3 regions of the Bradyrhizobium sp. 521_C7_N1_3 genome follow, and region 1 is predicted to be linked to each of the others. Evidence: riboswitches for the same ligand, from Rfam matches in the RefSeq annotation. Region 1 holds a riboswitch; each other region holds the start of a gene.
What was found. Region 1 has a riboswitch for cobalamin ahead of AB7008_RS17635 (TonB-dependent receptor). Riboswitches for the same ligand answer to the same signal wherever they lie in the genome.
Positions count from the first base shown of each region.

Region 2: linked by a shared signal. The riboswitch ahead of AB7008_RS18875 (energy-coupling factor ABC transporter permease) and the one ahead of AB7008_RS17635 (TonB-dependent receptor) in region 1 are both predicted to bind cobalamin.
Region 3: linked by a shared signal. The riboswitch ahead of metE (5-methyltetrahydropteroyltriglutamate--homocysteine S-methyltransferase) and the one ahead of AB7008_RS17635 (TonB-dependent receptor) in region 1 are both predicted to bind cobalamin.

Region 1 is NZ_CP197232.1:3,802,519-3,809,120, forward strand. It holds gene AB7008_RS17635 (TonB-dependent receptor) at 1-1,991, opposite strand, end outside; cobalamin riboswitch at 2,156-2,363, opposite strand; gene AB7008_RS17640 (hypothetical protein) at 2,595-2,960, shown strand; gene AB7008_RS17645 (FixH family protein) at 3,063-3,455, shown strand; gene AB7008_RS17650 (efflux RND transporter periplasmic adaptor subunit) at 3,540-4,973, shown strand; gene AB7008_RS17655 (efflux RND transporter permease subunit) at 4,970-6,602, shown strand, end outside.
Region 2 is NZ_CP197232.1:4,111,408-4,118,009, forward strand. It holds gene cobJ (precorrin-3B C(17)-methyltransferase) at 1-299, shown strand, start outside; gene AB7008_RS18845 (cobalt-precorrin-6A reductase) at 275-1,021, opposite strand; gene cbiE (precorrin-6y C5,15-methyltransferase (decarboxylating) subunit CbiE) at 1,020-2,201, shown strand; gene AB7008_RS18855 (cobalamin biosynthesis protein) at 2,198-2,566, shown strand; gene cobM (precorrin-4 C(11)-methyltransferase) at 2,563-3,345, shown strand; gene AB7008_RS18865 (cobyrinate a,c-diamide synthase) at 3,345-4,655, shown strand; gene cobA (uroporphyrinogen-III C-methyltransferase) at 4,652-5,383, shown strand; cobalamin riboswitch at 5,429-5,646, shown strand; gene AB7008_RS18875 (energy-coupling factor ABC transporter permease) at 5,684-6,361, shown strand; gene cobF (precorrin-6A synthase (deacetylating)) at 6,404-6,602, shown strand, end outside.
Region 3 is NZ_CP197232.1:2,301,855-2,308,456, reverse strand. It holds gene metE (5-methyltetrahydropteroyltriglutamate--homocysteine S-methyltransferase) at 1,491-3,836, opposite strand; cobalamin riboswitch at 3,938-4,139, opposite strand; gene AB7008_RS10375 (hypothetical protein) at 4,491-4,781, shown strand; gene AB7008_RS10370 (hypothetical protein) at 5,127-5,852, shown strand.

The sequences.
Region 1 (6,602 bases):
ATGAAGCGCGACTGCACGAAGGCGACGTTGCCCCATAGCTTCAGGCCTGCGACCGGATTGACCGCGGCGGCAATCTCGACGCCCTTGGAGGCGATCTTGCCGGCGACGTTGAAGAGGATGCCGCTTTCGGGGACGTAGACGTTCTTGCGCTCGATGTCGAACGCCGAGAACGTGGCCTCCGCGCGCTTGTCGGCCGACAGCAGCTTCACGCCGGTCTCGTAGGTCCGCGATGTCGTCAGCAGCAGCGGCGTCGTGGGCCTGAGGATGAAGATGTTCGCCACCGTCGGGTCGGCTGCCGTCGCGTACTGGCTGTAAAGCATCACGCCGGGCGCGATGTCCCAGGTGTAGCCGATGCGTCCGGTGACCGGATTGAACGTCTTAGAGAAAGGATAGTTGGCTTTCAGGAGGCCATTCTCGTCGAAGCGGGTCCGCGATAGCTCGATATTCTCAAAACGGATGCCGCCGATCAGTGCGAAGGTCGAGGTCAGCTTGAGCCGGTCCTCGAACGACAGCGAGGCGGTGTCGAGATGGGTGTAGATCTTCTCGTCGCTGCGTGGGCCGTAGAGGCCGCGATCCGGGTTGAGGAGGTCGACGTAGTCGTTGAAGAACAGCGTGTCCTGCGAGACGTTGAACTGGTTGCTGCTCGCCGCCACGGTGGCCACGAAGCGATTGTCCATTCCACCGACGTTGGAATTAACGGTGAGGTCGGTGATGTTGCCGTAGAGTCGCTGGGCGTGATCCAGCGCCAGACGTTCGCGATAGATGCTCTGCGCGCCTGCGAAATTGCCTATTGTCTGGTCGAACGACGAGATCTCGTTGTTGAACCAGTGCCGGTGGGCGTCATAGCCATAGACCTGGCTTTTCAGCGAGACGTTGTTGGTGATGTCCCATTGAAAGCCACTGCGCAGCCAGAGCTCGTTGGCGCCGCTATGATTGTTTAGCACGTTGTAGTTCGTGGTCAGCGTGCGCGCGTCGATGGTGACCGGGACCGGTGTGCCGCCGCCGAGGTAATAGTTACTCCACCGACCGGACACGATGCCGTACGTCGGCACGATGCCCGGCGCGTTCGCGGGCACCAGCGGTGTCCCCCAGTAGAAGCGGTCGTTGTCCTGCCTGTATTCGGTCGCGCCCCAGATCTTCAGGTTCTCGTTGACGCGATAGTTCAGCTGGCCCGAGACGTTGCTGAGCTTCGAATAGGTGTCGTCGATAAAGCCCTTGTTGTTGAAATGGCTGATATCGAAGCGGTAGTCGAGGCCGTTGATCAGCGTGCTGCCGCCCGATCCGTAACCGGCGCGATAGCCGTTGAAGGAATCGTAGGAGGTGAAGGCGTCGTTGACGATTGGTCCGGTGTGCGGCGCCTTGTTGACGTAGTTGATGGCGCCGCCGGTCGCACCGAGGCCCGCCACCAGCGAGTCCGGTCCCTTGATGATCTCGACCTGCTGGAGGCCAGCCACGTCCATGGGACGGCCGGTCATGGTCGACGGCCCGATCGGGATGCCGTTGTAGAGCGTGGAGATCTGGTCGCCGGAAAAGCCACGCATCGAGAAGATGGCGGGCGCGCCGGGCGCATCGCCGCCGGTGACGCCGACCGCCGCCTTGGCGACGTCGGTCGTGGTCCGGATGCCCAGGTCCTGCATCGTCCGCTGACTGATGACCTCGACGGTCGCCGGCATCTCGCGCGCGGTGATCCCGAGCCGGGAGCCGACGTCGGTGACGGCGGCCGTGTTCAGCGGCGTCTGCACCGGGCCGCTCGGAGCTTGCGCGGCCGGAACGGCGACAGCAGGGGCGCCACGATTGCGTCCCGCGGCGCGCCGGGCCTGGCGCGGCTTCTGGGTGCCGGGGCTGACGGCGGGAGCCTGTCGCGGCGCAGGCGGAGACACGATCACCGGGCCGACCTCCCGGGAACGGTTGTCCTGCGCCGCACTTTGCGCGAGCGCCGCGGACGACAGCGACACCGACGAGAGCAGGGTAATCAGGAAAGCATGCGACAACGCTGGCCTCGCGCCAGCACGGAAATGAAGATTTTGCACAACAACGCTCTGCGGCGACGCAAACAAACCGTCACCGCGGTTGCCTTAGTCATCCACCTTCGCCCCAGGCGGCGGATGCACCGGCTACTTGTCCGACATCAGGGCACCCCGCCCAATGCGTTCGCGCGTGACCATGGCTGGTAGCAGGTTTCCTGGCTCGCGGGTCATCGCCTTCGACCACCTTCCCAGAGGCCCAAGCGGGGCTCCAGTGGTTCGTTTGGTCGTCGGCTATCCGCCTACAGTTGCGGGGGCAGCCGCGGAATTGCCCACTGAGGTGGGCGCACCGCATTCCCTTGAAGAGTCCTTGCGGACACTACCGATCACGAAACTGGCATCAGGGGATGAGCGCGTCAACATCCGCGCGGGCTGTTCGATGGGCCGGTCGGTCGATGGTGGCCTTGTGTTGCTGTTTTGCACGATAGTCCGAGGGACTGCGTCGAAACGTCCAACCCGGCCTCCGGACGAGCCTGGGTAACGAACGCTTGACCACGATCAATGACTGCCTTTGGTGTCCGAATATGCTACTGAGACCGAGTTCCCGCCTGACAAGGTAAGTCGATATTGCTGCAGTTCGTCCGTACCATCCTGGCAGTCGCCATCGCCATCTCCCTGGCGATGCTGCCGGTTGGCGCGTCCGCGGCGAACCTCGCAATGTCGTCGGATGGCATGCAGACGGCCATGCACATGAGCGGTGACGCCGACATGTCGATGGACGATTGTTGTCCCGACATGAAGGGAACGGGCTCCCATATCGGCGACTACAAGTGCGGTATGGGCTTCTGCTGCGTTGGCGGGATCATCGCGCTCGGTGATGTCAGGCCCGTGGCGTTCGAGCGTCTCGCCGTCGTGGCCAGCACGATGGCTATTCCCCCGGATCAGGTCGTTTCCTTCCGCGGCGGCAGTCCTCCTTTCCGACCTCCTCGAATCTGATCTCGCAAAGCCCGAGACGCGAGCGGCATGCCTGCTCGCGACGACGACTGACGTGCGCGCTTCACGCGCCACGGCGAAAGATCAATTCATGAGGACAGGACAATGCTTTCCAAAATCAGCACCGCGGCTCTCGCCGCCACCCTTTCGCTTGCCGCTTCCGCCGCGATGGCGGGCGCGGGCGACTACGCCTTCGAGCCCGTCACGCCGCAGATGAAGAAGGGCGAAGACGTCACGCTCGCCGTTCGCCTGACGAACAAGCAGACCGGCAAGCCGATACCGGACGCGGTCATCTTCAAGACGCGGCTCGACATGGCCCCGGACGGGATGGCGGAGATGGAATCGGCGGTCGCGCCGCTGCCGTCCAGGGAACCGGGTGTGTACGCCTTCAAGACGGACCTGCCGATGGCTGGACGCTACCAGATGACGCTGTCCGTGAAGGTGCAGGGCGAACCGGAGACCGTCACCGGCAAGGTGATCGTCACGGCGGTCAAGTGAGCGTTCGGGCGCTGCCCGGCGGCGCCCGACATTCCCCTTTTTCCTTCACACGGACGCGCGCTCCCGGGCGCGCGGATACACGACATGAAAACGCTGCGTCTCCTGACGGCACTTGCGCTGGGCGGCGGCCTGGTCCTGGCCGGTTACTACTGGCATTCGAACGGTGCGGGCTGGCTCGCTGAGGCCGGCATATCATCGGCTGCGGCTGCCGCGGAGCGAACGCCGCTCTACTACCGCGATCCAAGCGGTGCGCCGCTCTGGTCTGCGGCTCCGAAGAAGGACGACCGCGGGCGGGACTATCTGCCGGTCTACGACGACGATGGAGCGGCCGTCGCGCCGGCGCCGCCGAAGGCGCAGGCGGCTTCGCCGCGAAAAATCCTCTACTACCGCAATCCCATGGGGCTGCCAGATACCTCGTCCGTCCCGAAGAAGGATCCGATGGGGATGGACTATGTCGCCGTTTACGAAGGCGACGACGCCGACGACGGCACGGTGAAGCTGTCGCCCGGCAAGATCCAGCGCGCGGGCGTGAAGTCCGAGCCCGTCGCGCGACGCTCGATCCGGGTCTCGGTGAAGGCGCCCGGCACGATCCAGCTCGATGAACGCCGCGTGTCGGTGATCGCGATGCGCGCCGAAAGCTTCGTGCAGAAGGTCGCCGACGTGACGACCGGCACGCGCGTGAAGGCCGGTCAGCCGCTGATGGAAATCTACAGTTCGGCGGTGGCGTCTGCGGCGGCGGAATATCTCGCGACGATCACCTCCAAGACGGTCGGCGGTGTCGAGATGTACGGCCGCGGCTCGCGACAGCGGCTGGTCAATCTCGACGTTCCCGAGTCCGTCATCGCGGAGATGGACAAGACGCACACGGCGCCCGTGGCCATACGCTGGTCCGCGCCGCGCGACGGGGTCGTGCTCGAACGCAACGCGATCGAAGGCATGCGGGCCAATCCCGGCGACGTGCTGTTCCGGATCGCGGACACCTCGGTCGTCTGGGCGCTGGTCGACGTGGCCGAGCGCGATCTCGGCAACATCGCGGTGGGGCAGTCGGTCGCGGTGCGCGCGCGCAGTTTCCCCGGCCGAAGCTTCACCGGGACAATCGCCGTCGTCTATCCGCAGGTGAACCGCGACACCCGAACCGTTCGCGTCAGGATCGAGCTTGCCAATCCGGACGCGGTGCTGCTGCCGGACATGTACGTCGATGCGGACATCGACACGGCCGATGCCGCGCCCGTCCTGGCGATACCGGACAGCGCGGTGCTCGATACCGGCAGCCGGCAGGCCGTCCTCGTCGACAAGGGGGAAGGGCGCTTCGAGCCGCGGGAAGTCAAGCTCGGCCGTCGCGGCGGCGGCTATGTCGAGGTGCGCCATGGTCTCGCGGACGGCGAGGCGGTGGTGACCTCCGCCAACTTCCTGATCGATGCGGAAAGCAACCTGAAGGCGGCGCTGAAGGGTTTTGGTGAGGCGGCGTCCCAGGCCACCGACGCCGGCCCTGGCGATGCAACGGGAGATCACAAATGATCGCCCGCATCATCGCCTGGTCGGCGCGCAATCTGCTGCTCGTGCTGTTCGGGACCGGCTTCGCAGCCGCCGCCGGCCTCTATGCCCTGGTTCACCTTCCGCTGGATGCGATCCCGGATCTCTCGGATACGCAGGTCATCGTCTACACCGAGTATCCCGGCCAGGCGCCGCAGGTGATCGAGGATCAGGTCACCTATCCGCTGACGACGGCGATGCTCACCGTGCCGAAATCGAAGGTCGTCCGCGGCTTCTCGTTCTTCGGCGTCTCCTTCGTCTATGTGATCTTCGAGGACGGCACCGACATCTATTGGGCACGGTCGCGCGTCATGGAATTCCTGAACGGCGCGGCGTCGAGGCTTCCCGCCGGCGTCACCCCGACCATCGGGCCCGACGCGACCGGCGTCGGCTGGGTCTACCAATACGCCGTCATATCGAAGGAATTGAACTTGGCGGACACGCGCACGATCCAGGACTGGAATCTGAAGTTCGCGCTGGCCAAGGCCGAAGGCGTCGCCGAGGTCGCCAGCGTCGGCGGCTTCGTCAAGCAGTACAACGTGGTCCTCGACCCGCAGCGGATGCGCGACCGCGGCATCAGCATGCAGAAAATACGTGAGGCGATCCGCGCCAGCAACGCCGACGTCGGCGGCCGCACCGTCGAGCTCTCCGAGTTCGAATACGTCATCCGCGGCAAGGGCTACATCAAGAGCATCAACGATCTCGGCAACATCGTGCTGAAGACGAGCAACGGCACCCCGGTGCTGCTGCGGGATGTCGCCAGCGTCGAGCTCGGGCCCGACGAGCGGCGTGGCATCGCCGAATTGAACGGTGAGGGCGAGGTCGCGAGCGGCATCGTGCTGCAGCGGTTCGGCGTCAACGCCCTCGACGTCATCGAAAACGTCAAGAAGCGCTTCGGGGAGATCGCGAGCAGCCTGCCGAAATCAGTCGAGATCGTGCCGGTCTACGACCGGTCGAACCTGATCTACGCGGCCATCGATACCCTCAAGCACACGCTGTTCGAGGAGAGCATCGTCGTCGGGCTCGTCTGCATCGTTTTCCTGCTGCATGTCCGCAGCGCACTCGTCGCGATCCTGATGTTGCCGGTCGGCGTGTTGATGGCGTTTGGCGCCATGAAGCTGCTCGGGCTGGGATCGAACATCATGAGCCTCGGCGGCATCGCGATTGCCATCGGCGCCATGGTGGACGCCGCCATCGTCATGATCGAGAACGCGCACAAGCATCTCGAACGGGCAAGGCCCGATCAGTCGCGCGTGCAGGTTCTGATCGACGCGGCATCCGAGGTCGGCCCCGCGCTCTTCTTCAGCCTGCTGATCATCACCGTGTCGTTCATGCCGATCTTCACGCTGGAATCGCAGGAGGGCCGATTGTTCAGCCCGCTGGCGTTCACGAAGACCTTCTCGATGGCCGCCGCGGCCTTGCTGTCCGTCACCCTGGTGCCGGCGCTGATGGTGATCTTCGTCCGCGGCAGGATCGTGCCGGAGAGCAGGAACGTCATCAATCGCGTCCTGATCTGGGTCTACCGTCCCGTGATCAAGGGGGTTCTGCGCGCCAAGACGCTGGTCATCCTGGCTTCGCTCGTCGTGCTTGCGGTGACGATCTGGCCGGCGCGCC
Region 2 (6,602 bases), 310 kb from region 1:
TCGAGAAGCGCCTGCGGCTCGCTGCGGAAGCCGATTTTGCCATTGCGATGTACAATCCGCGCTCGGCAAGCCGGCCGGAGGGTTTTGGCCGCGCGCTTACGGTGTTGAAGCACGCCGGCTGCGGCGAGCGTCTCGTGATTTTTGCGCGCGCGGTGAGTGCTGTAGATGAAAAGATCGAAACTGTCGCGCTGAACGACGCGCGGCCTGAGATGGCCGACATGCGCACGCTGGTGATCGTCGGTAATTCGCAGACGCGCCGTGTCGGTCGCTGGGTCTATGCCCCGAGGCAGGCGCGATGACCGAGCCACTGCATGATCTCGGCCACGCTCTCAACCCGCAGCCGTTCGGGCAGTTTTGGCCGCGCGATCATGATCACGGGCAGGCCGAGCATCCGGGCCGCGTCGATCTTGGCGCGCGCGCCGTCGCCGCCGGAATTGCGGGCGACGATCCAGGCGATGCTGCGCGCGCGCATCATTGCGAGTTCGCCGTCGAACGTGAACGGCCCGCGCGACACGATCACGTCCGCAGCGAAGGGCAGCGGCGCTTCGGGCGGGTCGACGAACCGCAGCGTGTAGACGTGCTGCGGCTTCGCCGCGAACGGCGCGATGTGCTGGCGGCCGATGGCGAGGAACACGTTTGCCGGCGTCTCGGGCAGCGCGGCGGCCGCGGCGGTGACGTCGGCGACTTCGATCCAGATGTCGCCGGGCGCCTTCGTCCAAGGCGCGCGCTCGAGCGCGATCAGCGGCGTGCCCGTTTGCGCGCACGCTTCGATCGCGTGGCGGCTCATCTCGGCAGCGAAGGGATGCGTCGCGTCGATCACATGCGTGATGCGCTCACGGCGAATATAGTCGGCAAGCCCGCTCACGCCGCCGAAGCCACCGATGCGGGTCGGCAGCGGCTGATCGGCGGGCGTGCGGGTTCGGCCGCCATAGGAATACACGGCGTCGATGCGCGCGCGTGCGATTTCCGCGGCGAGCAAGCTCGCATCGGCGGTTCCGCCCAGAATGAGGGCGCGCGTCATGGCTGATCCCTGGCTGACCATCATCGGTATCGGCGAAGATGGCCTCGCCGGGCTGTCCGAGGCAAGCCGAAAGGCGCTTGCCAAGGCAGAAACTGTTTTTGGTGGCGAGCGTCATCTCGCGCTTGCTGATGTGGGGGGGCGCGGTCGCCCGTGGCCGGTGCCGTTCGATGCAGGCATCGTGCTGAGCTGCCGCGGCCGGCCCACGGTGGTGCTCGCCTCCGGCGATCCGTTCTGGTACGGCGCGGGTGCAAGTCTCGCCGAGAAGCTCGACGCCAACGAGTGGATCGCGCATTCGGCGCCATCGACCTTCTCGCTTGCCGCCGCTCGGCTCGGCTGGCGCCTCGAAGCCATTGCCTGTCTTGGTCTTCACGCCGCGCCGTTCGAGCGTCTCGTGCCGCATCTGGTGCGAGGTGCGCGCATCATTTGCCTTGTGCGTGACGGCAAGGCGGCCGGTGAGCTCGCCAAATGGCTGAGCGAGCGCGGATGGGGGGCCTCGGCGTTCTGGACTCTCGCCGCGCTCGGCGGGTCGCGCGAAAGCATCGCTGAGCATCATGCCGACAGCTTTGCGGGCGGTCTCGCCGAGAACCTGGTCGCAGTCGCGGTCGAGGCGAGGGGCGGGCAAGGCATTCCCCGCAGCTCCGGCCTGTCAGACGATCTCTTTGCTCACGACGGCCAGATCACCAAGCGGCCGGTGCGCGCGCTGGCGCTCTCGGCGCTGGCGCCGCGTCCCGGCGAGCGGCTGTGGGATATCGGCGCGGGTTCTGGCTCGATCTCAGTGGAATGGGCGCTGTGCGGCGGGACGGCGACCGCCATCGAGGCGCGCGAGGATCGTGCCGCGAATATCCGCAGCAATGCTGCAGCGTTCGGATTGGCGCATCGGATCACCGTCATCACGGGGAGCGCGCCGGAAGCTTTTGCTGCGCTGGAAGCGCCGGTCGCGGTCTTCATCGGTGGCGGTCTCGATATCGCGATGTTCGATGCCATCTGGTCACGGCTCGCGCCGGGTGCGCGGCTCGTCGCGCATGCAGTGACGCTGGAGACGGAAGCGCTGCTTGGCGAACTGCACCAGCGCCACGGCGGCGAATTGATGCGGATCGAGATTGCCCATGCTGCGCCGCTCGGCCGCTACCGGTCCTGGGAAGCGTCGCGGCCCGTGGTGCAATGGAGTGCGGTTCGATGAAAGTCGCCGGACTCGGATTCAAGAAGGATGTCACGCTGGCTTCGCTGCGCGAGGCGCTGCTGGCGGCCGGTGGTTTCGAAGGCCTCGCAGCGGTCGCGACTGTCAGCGACAAGGCCGATGCGGAGCCGCTGAAGCAGCTCGCGCGTGAATGCGGCGTACCGATCAAGCCGGTTCCGGCGGACATGCTGGCCGGCATCGAGACGCCGACGCAATCGGAGCTCGTCGCGGAAAAGTTCGGCACGGGCTCGGTCGCCGAAGCCGCGGCGCTCGTTGCCGCTGGCCCTCGCGCGCGATTGATTGCGACGCGGGCGGTTTCGCGGGATCGCACCGCGACCGCCGCGATCGCGGAAGGAGACGGCCCATGACGGTGCACTTCATCGGTGCAGGACCGGGCGCTCCGGATTTGCTGACGTTGCGCGGACGCGACCTGATCGCAGCCTGTCCGGTCTGCCTCTATGCGGGCTCGCTGGTGCCCGAGGGCGTGCTGGCGCATTGCCCGCCCGGCGCGCGCATCGTCAACACCGCGCCACTATCGCTCGACGAGATCGTCGCGGAGATCGCCGCCGCGCATGCCGCCGGCAAGGATGTTGCCCGCTTGCATTCCGGCGATCTCGCGATCTGGTCGGCGATGGGCGAGCAGCTTCGCCGGCTGCGCGCGCTCGGTATTCCCTACACGGTCACGCCAGGTGTTCCGTCGTTTTCGGCTGCAGCAGCTGCACTCGAGACTGAGCTGACGCTCCCCGGTCTCGCCCAGTCAGTCGTGCTGACGCGCACGCCGGGCCGCGCCAGCGCGATGCCTGAGGGCGAAAAGCTCGCGGCGTTTGCCGCCACCGGTGCGGTGCTCGCGATCCATCTGTCGATCCATCTGCTCGACAAGGTCGTCGCCGAGCTGACGCCGCATTACGGCGCGGATTGCCCGGTTGCGATCGTCTGGCGCGCGAGCTGGCCGGACCAGCGCATCGTCCGCGCCACCCTGGCGACACTCGATGCCGCCGTCGGCACCGAGATGGAGCGCACCGCGCTGATCCTGGTCGGCAAGACCCTTGGCGCGGCGGATTTCGACGAGAGCCGCCTCTATGCCGTCGACTACGACCGCCGCTATCGGCCGGTCGGCGCCGATCCGCGCTTTCCGGAGGCATCGTGATGCCGGCAGGGCTCGTCATCTCCGCGCCGGCCTCCGGCGTCGGCAAGACCACGCTGACGCTGGCGCTGGCGCGCGCCTGGCGCAATCGCGGACTGAACGTGCAGTGTTTCAAGAGCGGGCCCGACTATATCGATCCCGCTTTCCATGCCGCTGCGACGGGGCGCGCTTCCGTCAACGTCGATAGCTGGGCGATGGATCGCGGGACGATTGCGCATCTTGTCGGTCGCGGCACTGATGCCGATGTCGTGCTCGCGGAGGGCTCGATGGGCCTGTTCGACGGCGTCGCCGCGCGCGGCGTCTCAGGCACCGGCGCCACCGCCGACATTGCGGAGATGCTGGGCTGGCCGGTGCTGCTGGTGATCGATCCCTCCGGACAGGCCCAGACCGCGGCGGCGATCGCCGCAGGCCTTCGCGACTATCGCGCCGGCGTGCGCCTCGCCGGCGTCGTGCTCAACCGCGTCGCCAGCCAACGTCATGAAGATCTCGTGCGGCGTGCACTCAACGACGCCGGCATCGCCGTGTTCGGCGCGCTGCCGCGCCATGCCGAGATCAGCCTGCCGAAGCGGCATCTCGGCCTCGTGCAGGCCGAGGAGCAGGCCGAGATCGGCAAGCTGATCGACGAGGCCGCGCGCTTCGTCGCCGAACACGTCGATCTCGATGCGGTGCTGGGATCGGCAGCAAGCTGGTCGCCGCAACCGGCGGCAAACGGCATGAATGTGACGCCGCCCGGGCAGCGCATTGCGTTGGCCCGCGATGCCGCGTTCTCCTTCATCTATCCGCACATGCTGGAAGCCTGGCGCGCGGCCGGCGCCGAGATCTCGATCTTCTCGCCGCTTGCCGATGAAGCGCCTGACGCGAGCGCCGATGTCTGCTGGCTGCCCGGCGGCTATCCCGAGCTGCACGCGGGGAAGATCGCGGCCAACGCCCGCTTTCGCGGCGGCTTGCGCGCCTTCGCGGACACACGGCCGGTGCACGGCGAATGCGGAGGCTATATGGTGCTGGGAACCGCTCTGACCGATGCCGACGGCATCCGTCATGAGATGACGGGCCTGCTCGGGCTGGAGACGAGCTTTGCCAAGCGCCGCATGCATCTCGGCTATCGTCTCGCTGCGCTCGCCGCGCCGATGCCGGGGCATCAGGTCGGCGCGCGCCTGCGCGGCCACGAGTTCCACTATTCGACGATTGTCGCGCAGCCGGATACGCCGCTCGCGGTCGTGCACGATGCAACAGGCGCGGTCATCGCCGAGACGGGCTCGCGCCGGGGACAAGCCACCGGCACGTTCTTCCATCTGATCGCGGAGGACCGGTGAGCGGTTTTGTCACCTTCATCTCGGCAGGCCCTGGCGACCCCGAGCTCCTCACGGTCAAGGGCGCCGCGCGGCTGCGCGATGCCGATGTCGTGCTCTACGACGACCTCGCCTCGGGCGCGATCCTCGATCTGGCCCGGCCCGGCGCCAATCTCGTCGCGGTCGGGAAGCGGGCAGGGCGGCCCTCCACCAAGCAGCACCACGTCAACCGCCTGCTGGTCGACTATGCCGCGGCCGGCGTCCGCGTGGTGCGGCTGAAATCGGGCGATGCCGGCATCTTTGGCCGGCTCGAGGAGGAGCTGGAGGCGCTGCGCGAAGCCGGCATCGGCTACGAGATCATTCCCGGAATCACCTCGGCCTGTGTCGCCGCCGCGCAAGCCGGCATTCCCCTGACCCGGCGCCACACCTCGCGCCGGGTGCAGTTCGTGACCGGGGCCGATGTGACCGGCGACCTGCCGCAGAATTTGAACTGGGCGGCGCTGGCGGATCCCGAAGCGACCACCGTGGTCTATATGGGCCGGCGCACCTTTCCGGCGCTTGTCGCAAAATTGATCGAGCACGGCCTCACCCCGAGCACTCCGGCCCTGTTCGCCGAATCCCTCGGCCGTCCCGACGAGCGGCTGGTCCGCACCACCATTGCCGAGCTGGCCGAACAGCTTGCGCGGGGCGGCGCTGCCTCGACGGCCGCCGTGATCCTGTTCGGCGCGCTGGCGGGCGATTATCCGTCATGACCGTCCCGGCCGCCCTTCGCCCCTTGACGCCCGGCTGGCGAAAGGGGCACACAGGAGACGCATGGTGCTCGAGGCGGCGCAAACCGCCGGAGCATAATCGGGAATGGGGGTGGGCGGACAGTTGCGCCGCCCAAAACCCCAGCCGCCCCCGCGACTGTAAGCGGTGAGGGGCTCCGATCAGCCACTGGGCCGCGAGGCCCGGGAAGGCCGGAGAACCCCAGTGAACCGCGAGCCAGGAGACCGGCCGTGCATGTTTTGTGGCCAAGGCCGTCGGGTGTGACGGCAGGAAGGAACTGAACCATGCATATCGAACCCGGAGTCGTATCGGGCGCCAAGCTCGTGTTGAGTTACGCAACCGGCATCGCCGTCGGCGGCGTTGCGCTGAAGCTCGCGGTCGAGACCGTGCGCGAGCAGGGCATCACGTCGTTCGCGGCGCGGACGCTCGCCACCACGGGCCTCGTGTTCGTCTTCTTCGAGATCCTGCCGCATTTCCCGGTCGGCGTCTCCGAGGTGCACTTCATCCTCGGCTCGACCTTGTTCCTGCTGTTTGGGGCAGCGCCTGCGGCCTTCGGCCTCGCGTTCGGCCTGCTGTTCCAGGGCGTGTTCTTCGAGCCACCCGACCTGCCGCAATACGGCATGAACGTCACCACGCTGCTGGTGCCGCTGTTCGCGATCCAGGCGATCGCCACGCGGATCATTGCCCGCAACACCGCCTATGTCGATCTCAGCTATCGCCAGGCGCTGGCGCTGTCGACCACGTATCAGGCCGGGGTCATCGCCTGGGTCGCGTTCTGGGCGCTCTATGGCTCGGGCTTCGGTGCGACCAACCTCGTCAATATCGCGACCTTCGCGGCCTCCTACGCACTCGTCATCGTGATCGAGCCGCTGGCCGATCTCGCCGTGCTGGCGCTGGCGAAATCGCTGCGCGGCGTCACCGCGCCCGGCCTCGTCACGCCGCGCCTGCACAACGCGGCTTAAGAGACAAAGGGGGCGGCCGTCACGGCCGCCCCTGCACGCGCGATGCTCACGCTCTCCCTGATAGGCATCGGTTGCGGCGATCCGGAGCAGCTCACACGCGCCGCCGTTCAAGCCATCAACGCGGCCGATCTCATCCTGATCCCGCGCAAGGGGACGGCGAAGTCCGATCTCGCAGATCTCAGGCGGACGATCTGCGCGGATGTGCTCACCAATCAAACGACGCGCATTGCCGAGTTCGACC
Region 3 (6,602 bases), 1.5 Mb from region 1:
ACATGTCGACGAGCGTCTGCGGCTGGTAGCGGTCACGAGCCTCCGATCCCGGACGCGCACAACTTTTTGACAAGCATCAATGCTGCAGCGGCTGCCTCTGATAGAAGTGGTCTTCTAGTAAGGTCAGACGCACGGCGGACCGAAATGCTTGACGCCCATGATGCTTTCTTGCCCGGGTACCCGCTGCCGTTCCTAGGACTGCTACCAGACGCAGCCGCAGCCGCGCGGCGGCCAATGACCGGCCACATGATAAATTGCGCCGACTTGCGACGGCATCTACTTTATCGGCCTGCGGGACGGCCCTGCTATGGGCTCAGAGCGATGCCGCCCATCTAACGGTGTTAAGAAAATGCGCGCGTGAGGGAGGCCCCCCACACACAACCAACACGATGACGCCGGAGGATAAGGAGATGTGTCTCACCAACAAGGGACGTGATATGACAGACGGCCGGACCATTTACCCTGCTCCGGGCCGGATTACTGGAGCTGGAGTCCAGTCTAACTTGTGCAGCACAGCTACAAATATCAACGGCCGAGGCCTTGAGCTGATCCAAATCAATTCGACCAAAGCTCAGATGTCGTTTCGTGGCGCAGATCTAAATATTTCAGTTCGCGAGCGGATCATGTTTCGTCACAACAGCGCATGGCCGATAGCCCTCCGCCGCGGCTGACGCGATCGAGAACGCGGGCCATCCGAACGTTATCGGCTTGGGCCCGTCCGCGCAGAACCCAAGCGATGTGCGCGGTGTTAACAAGGTTATCTGAATTTGTCACCCCGCAGCTATGAACACCGCCCAGCATCTAATGATCTGACATGGGAGCAGCTTGGAAAGGCGCCGCCCTTCGATCAGGATCTGGAGATTGCCGTGATCGAGGGTAATTCAATTCACCGGGTGGTCTTTCCTTGCCGCCGGATCTTCGGCGGATGGATCAACGCGAATACCGGAGAGCAAATCGCTGTGCGGCCAACGCATTGGCGTATCTGGCCCGGATAGCCGTTATTCCAAATGGATTGGCGTGAGTTGGGGTACGGAGTGCCTTTGACGTCCTCTCTTCGGAAACTATCTAGCGTGGATTGATTGAGGGAGCCTGACGGCATCTCCGAGCGGACCGAATCCGCGCCGGTGCCTTGCGGTGTCCGTCAAGCATTAGTTTTCTCATTGCTGTCGCGGCCGTTGCCAACGTGCCCATGAGCGACAAATCACAGCCTAGACGGCCGCGTACCATGGCATGATTGAGCTGCGGCACTTCTGCTTGAATGGGTCGCAGATTTTCGGCGAATGTCGTCGCCTTGATCGAGCAGCCGGCAATTCTCCCGCGGCCGACGAAACTAGCGTAACGCGTCACCATCTTTTCTCCGAGACCGTACCTTCCCCGGTCCACGAAGTGGACCGGGCATTTTGTCAGCGGCAAGGATAGCCTCGATAATGTGGAAAGCGTAAATCACCATAACCCAATTAGCTTTGTCGAGAACAGACCGGAGCTCGGGATCAACGGATTTGCGGATCGGATGCAGCGCGCAGTTCGCGCGCGGCAGCGACCATGTTGGCGAGCGCAGGCCGAACCTCCTCCCATTTGCGCGTTTTTAGGCCGCAGTCCGGATTGACCCAGAGCTGAGAATCCTGCAAGCGCGTCCGAGCTAGCACGATCAGCTCCTTCATTTCGTCCGTCTCGGGAACGCGCGGAGAGTGAATGTCGTACACGCCCGGTCCGATTTGATTTGGATATTCGTACCTCCTGAACGCATCCAGCAGCTCCATTTTCGATCGCGACGTCTCGATTGAAATGACATCCGCATCCATTGCAGCGATCGCACCGATGATGTCGTTAAACTCTGAGTAGCACATATGTGTATGGATTTGCGTTTGATCGGTAACGCCCGATGAGCAGATGCGGAAGCAATCTCCGGCCCAATCGAGATATGCCTTCCAGTCCGACCGGCGCAATGGCAATCCTTCGCGAAGTGCAGCTTCGTCGATCTGTATCATCGCCGCACCGGCATTCTCGAGATCGCGGACTTCATCGCGCATCGCGAGCGCAAGCTGACGGCAGACCTCGCTTCTAGGAATATCATCGCGAACAAACGACCAGTTCAGGATCGTCACCGGTCCGGTCAACATCGCCTTCATCGGCTTACTAGTTAGTGATTGCGCGTAGCGCCACCATTCCACGGTGATCGGCTTCGGCCGCACTACATCGCCAAACAGGATCGGGGGCCTAACGCAGCGCGAACCATAGGACTGAACCCATCCATTCCTTGTAAATGCGAAGCCGGCGAGTTGCTCGCTGAAGTACTGCACCATGTCATTACGCTCGAATTCGCCATGAACGAGGACGTCAAGACCGATGTCCTCCTGCCAACGTACGGCGCGGGCTATCTCCTCTTTGAGGAACCTGTCGTATTGCTCCTCGCTCATCGCACCTCGCGCATGCGCCGCGCGAGCATTTCGCACCGCTGTGGTCTGCGGAAACGATCCTATCGTCGTGGTGGGAAAAGCCGGTAGTCCAAAGCGTTCCCTTTGGATCTCGGAACGACGGGCAAACGGGGTGGCGCGCTGGCGCATCGTCTGATCGATCGCCCTCATTCGGACAGCGACGTTGGCATTATGGATCTTCGGCGAGGTCCGGCGGGCAGTCGCAGCGCATTCCGACTCGGCAAGAGCTAGCCCAACATTCTGGTCGCCTGCGAGTACCCGCGCCAGGATCGCAAGCTCACGCATCTTCTGAACCGAGAAAGCAAGCCAGCTCTTGACGTCGGACGCGAGCCCGGTCTCGAGTTCAACATCGACCGGCACGTGAAGCAGCGAGCAGGATGGAGCGAGCTGTACACGGTGCCTGCCAAGCTTCGCAATCGAGGGCTTCAGCCGCTGACGGAGCGACGGCAAGTTCGACCGCCACACATTCCGGCCGTCGATGACACCGAGCGACATGACGAGATCACTTCGGCCGTCAGCAACGATCTGATCCAATAGTTCTGGCGCTCGAACCAAATCGACGTGCAGACCGGAAATTGGCAGGCTCAGGGCAGTATCCAGATTGTCGCCTAGGGCGCCGAAATAGCTCGCAAGCATGATCTTGATAGCGGGTCCCTCCTTTGCGAACCGGTTATAGGCGTGCAGCAACGAATTTCGCGCCGCCTCATCCAGATCAAGGACCAGGCAGGGCTCGTCAAACTGAACCCAACTTGCCCCTCGTTTGGCTAATTCATGCAGAAGGTCGATATAGACGGGTATCAGATCATCGAGGAGAGAGAGGGGCTGGAACGCACTATCGGTACTCTTGCCGAGCTTTAAAAATGTGACCGGCCCGATCAGGACAGGGCGGGTCTGAAAGCCAAGAGCCCTCGCTTCCTCATACTCTTCGACGGGTTTGCGAGAGCACAGTCTGAACGCCTGTCCCCGGTAAAACTCAGGAACCATGTAGTGGTAGTTGGTATCGAACCACTTGGTCATTTCCTGCGCGGGCACGCCAGATCCCCGCGGGCTCTGGGCGCAACTCGCATCCTGCTCGCCGCATTGCGATCCGCGGGCCATGGCGAAGTACGTTTGGAGCGAAACGGATTCTCCGTTCGCGGCGTAGATCTCCGGGATTGCGCCAACCATGACGCTTGTATCGAGCACCTGATCATACAGCGAGAAGTCGTTTGACGGAATGATCGTGACGCCGAGCGATTTTTGACGAGCCCAGTTCGCTGCGCGTAGGCCGAATGCGTCTTCGTGCAACTGCTGTTCACTAATCTTTCCAGCCCAGTAGCTTTCTAGAGCGAGCTTGAGCTCACGCCTTGGGCCGATGCGTGGCGTTCCGAGCGTAGCAACTGGAAGAGAGAGAGGAGACATAGCGTTAACCCCTGTTGGGGACAAAGGCCATGGCGGACGCAGGCAGGAGAAGTCGCGCGTGCGACGGCTGCTTGGCGCACCACCGAGACACCCCGCCCGTGGACCAATATATTGTCGGGGCCGGTCTCCTGGCTTGCTGGTCATCGCTGCTGTCCGGCCTTCCCGAAGCCGTGCAGGCTTCAGCGACATCGTCGGACAGCGGCTCGCCGCTCACAGTTGCGGGGGCAGAGCCGGCATTTGCACCGGCTTCCCTCTTAGCTCCGGATCAATGGGAACCGGAGAACCTCGACGACTTGGATTATCGGCAGGAGAACTCTTCCGTCAACCTCTCAGATTATGTGCAAGCTAATCTGCGACATCCGCTAGCCGAATGACCGTGCATCTCTGTGACTTCACCATCTAGAAACATTCTCTCATCAGAGATGTCATAATCAGACATATCCTTCTCAGATGCCGGATAAGCATCGGAGCTGCCTTGAGGCGGAGCCGCACGCTAAATTGATGAAAGGGACAGAAGCAGCCTGCCGGCGGGAGTACCGACGTTATATCAGAGCGCTTTCAATGCGGCTTTGCGATTTCCAGAGGTTCGCCCAGCACCTCAGCTAGCCAGCTCTTCGCTCAACTAAAGGATCTGCGGCGAATAGGCCAAGGCACGTGGCGAAATTTAGCAACTGGCGAGGGGTTGATTTGCGTGCCACCCAGACTTCAGAGCTGGGATCAAGCCGGCTTGGTGCTTGGCAATCACGCAGCTCGAACGCGGGCGGCACGATAGCGAACCACACAGCTCAATGGCGGCAAACCCACTTCCGTCCACAGGCATCCGGCATCGAGGCGTTCAACTCTTCTGCTAAATATCCGGTGCGGGACATGGATGCACAAGCTGCGGCGGATACGCCAAACAGAAACATCGAAAACATGCAAAGGTCGGAAAGTCGACAAGAGTGACACAAACTCCGTGAAATTTTCCGCCTATTGCCTGGCACGAAGAATGCAGACCCTCGGAATGCCCAGTCTCCTCCTCTGGGCAGGTCCAGCTCAGCCAATTGACGCAGTCGCTGCCGGGGAAGTTAGCTGCGCATGACATAGAGGGGAGCGCCTGCTCGCGCGGGACAGCTAGCGGGTGCATCCCCGTAAACTTCTTGCGATGGCATAGCAGGTTCGAGGTTGCCTGCTTCACAAGATATTTGGATGAAACGCGATAGGCCGAGGGTTATGAAGAGAATGCCTGGAAGACCCGCGCTATGGCTTAGCGTGGTCGGATTTTTAATCTGCCTCGCCTGGCCGGCTGCCATGAGCAATAATATTCGGGCCAGCGACAGTCCCCTTGTCGAACGACTGAAGTCAACTTGGCGAGCGCAAGATGGTGAGACGATAGAACAAATTATCTCCAATGTCTCGAAGGTGGCACAGTTCGTGCCTCAAATGTGGGGCGTTGTTGAACTTGGCCAAAACGACTTTATTTTCGTTTCGTGGACCAGACACCGGGACAACAAATCGGACGAACAGTACGTTATCGCCTGGAAGATCGCCCTCGACGGCACGCTTGAACTTGCGTCGACTTATGCGAAGCCGATGGAATTGGGCTGGCGCGCCCTGGCGCTCTCCCTAATCGCCAGTGAAGTCGCAGATGGCGAAAGGGACGCAAATCTTCGCTTTCTGCATGATCCGGCCAACTTCAACTTTGTGACTACCCCGCAAGGCCGGCTCGGCGATCTTCTGCGGCAGGGCCGCTGCACTATCATTGAACCAGTTGGAGTGGACTACTTACCGAAGCGGAATGATAAACCGGCCGAGAAGGGTGGCGTGTGGCGCGTTCTGCTCTTGGTGAATTGTAGTATCCAAGGACCACGTTATTTTACACACAACGGGGTCATCACTTTCGAGAAGAGAGAAGGACAGGATTGGGAGCCACAATCCTCCTTTGCCAAACGCATCGCGAAATTTCCCCCTGGCTCCTGGTTCCAACGCACCGAGCCAAAAGAAGAGGAAGACTTAGGAGAGCCAAGGCCTGAGTAAACCGCCGCAGAGCAACATCTTGCCGCAGTGGCGGAGCGCCTCGAACCTATTGCAAGACATACGCGCTCTACACTTGCTTTGTTTTAGCATCCGCAACGGTCCGGGTGCCTTTCTCGCAGCAGTCCGTCCCGTCGCAAGAAGGTCGGGCCGCGCGATTCCGTTTGTTCCGCCTAGTGTCAGCGGCGCGCACGAGCTTGCGAGATGTGGTTTTCCCGCCTTCACTCCACCCGGTGTGAGGACATCAGTTTGCGTAGCAACGTCGAAGGCACCAGGAAATGAGTGCTGAGACGAAGCCGGCGAGGAAGTTACCGGAAACCGTTCACCGGTAGCAACCCAGCATACCGCTGGGCGCTTGCGCATTTCGGAGCGTGCAGACCGGGAAGCTCAGAGCCGTACGCAAGAACGTCGAGGACCAGACTGGCTCGGCCCTAGCTTATCTGGCACCCATTCGTCTGCACGTCATAGATCCGGATTTCGAAGCATGGAAAACACTTCTATAACTGTGCTCCACCTGCCCTGGTCGACATCAACGATCATCCTGCCGGGCGGAAAAGGCATCGGATTTGCGCGGTTTGCTCGCGCAAGGAGCTAAGTTATGCGCGGGCGTCTACGCTGAACTCCATTGCGTCTTCTTCTAAATCGGTCAGAGCGAGCCAGACAAGATTTTTCACATCTTTTCGTGTGAAATGCGAAATTTCATCGCAGAACCGTCGGCAGCGGCAAGATTGCCGCTGGGAGCCGTGGCCGACC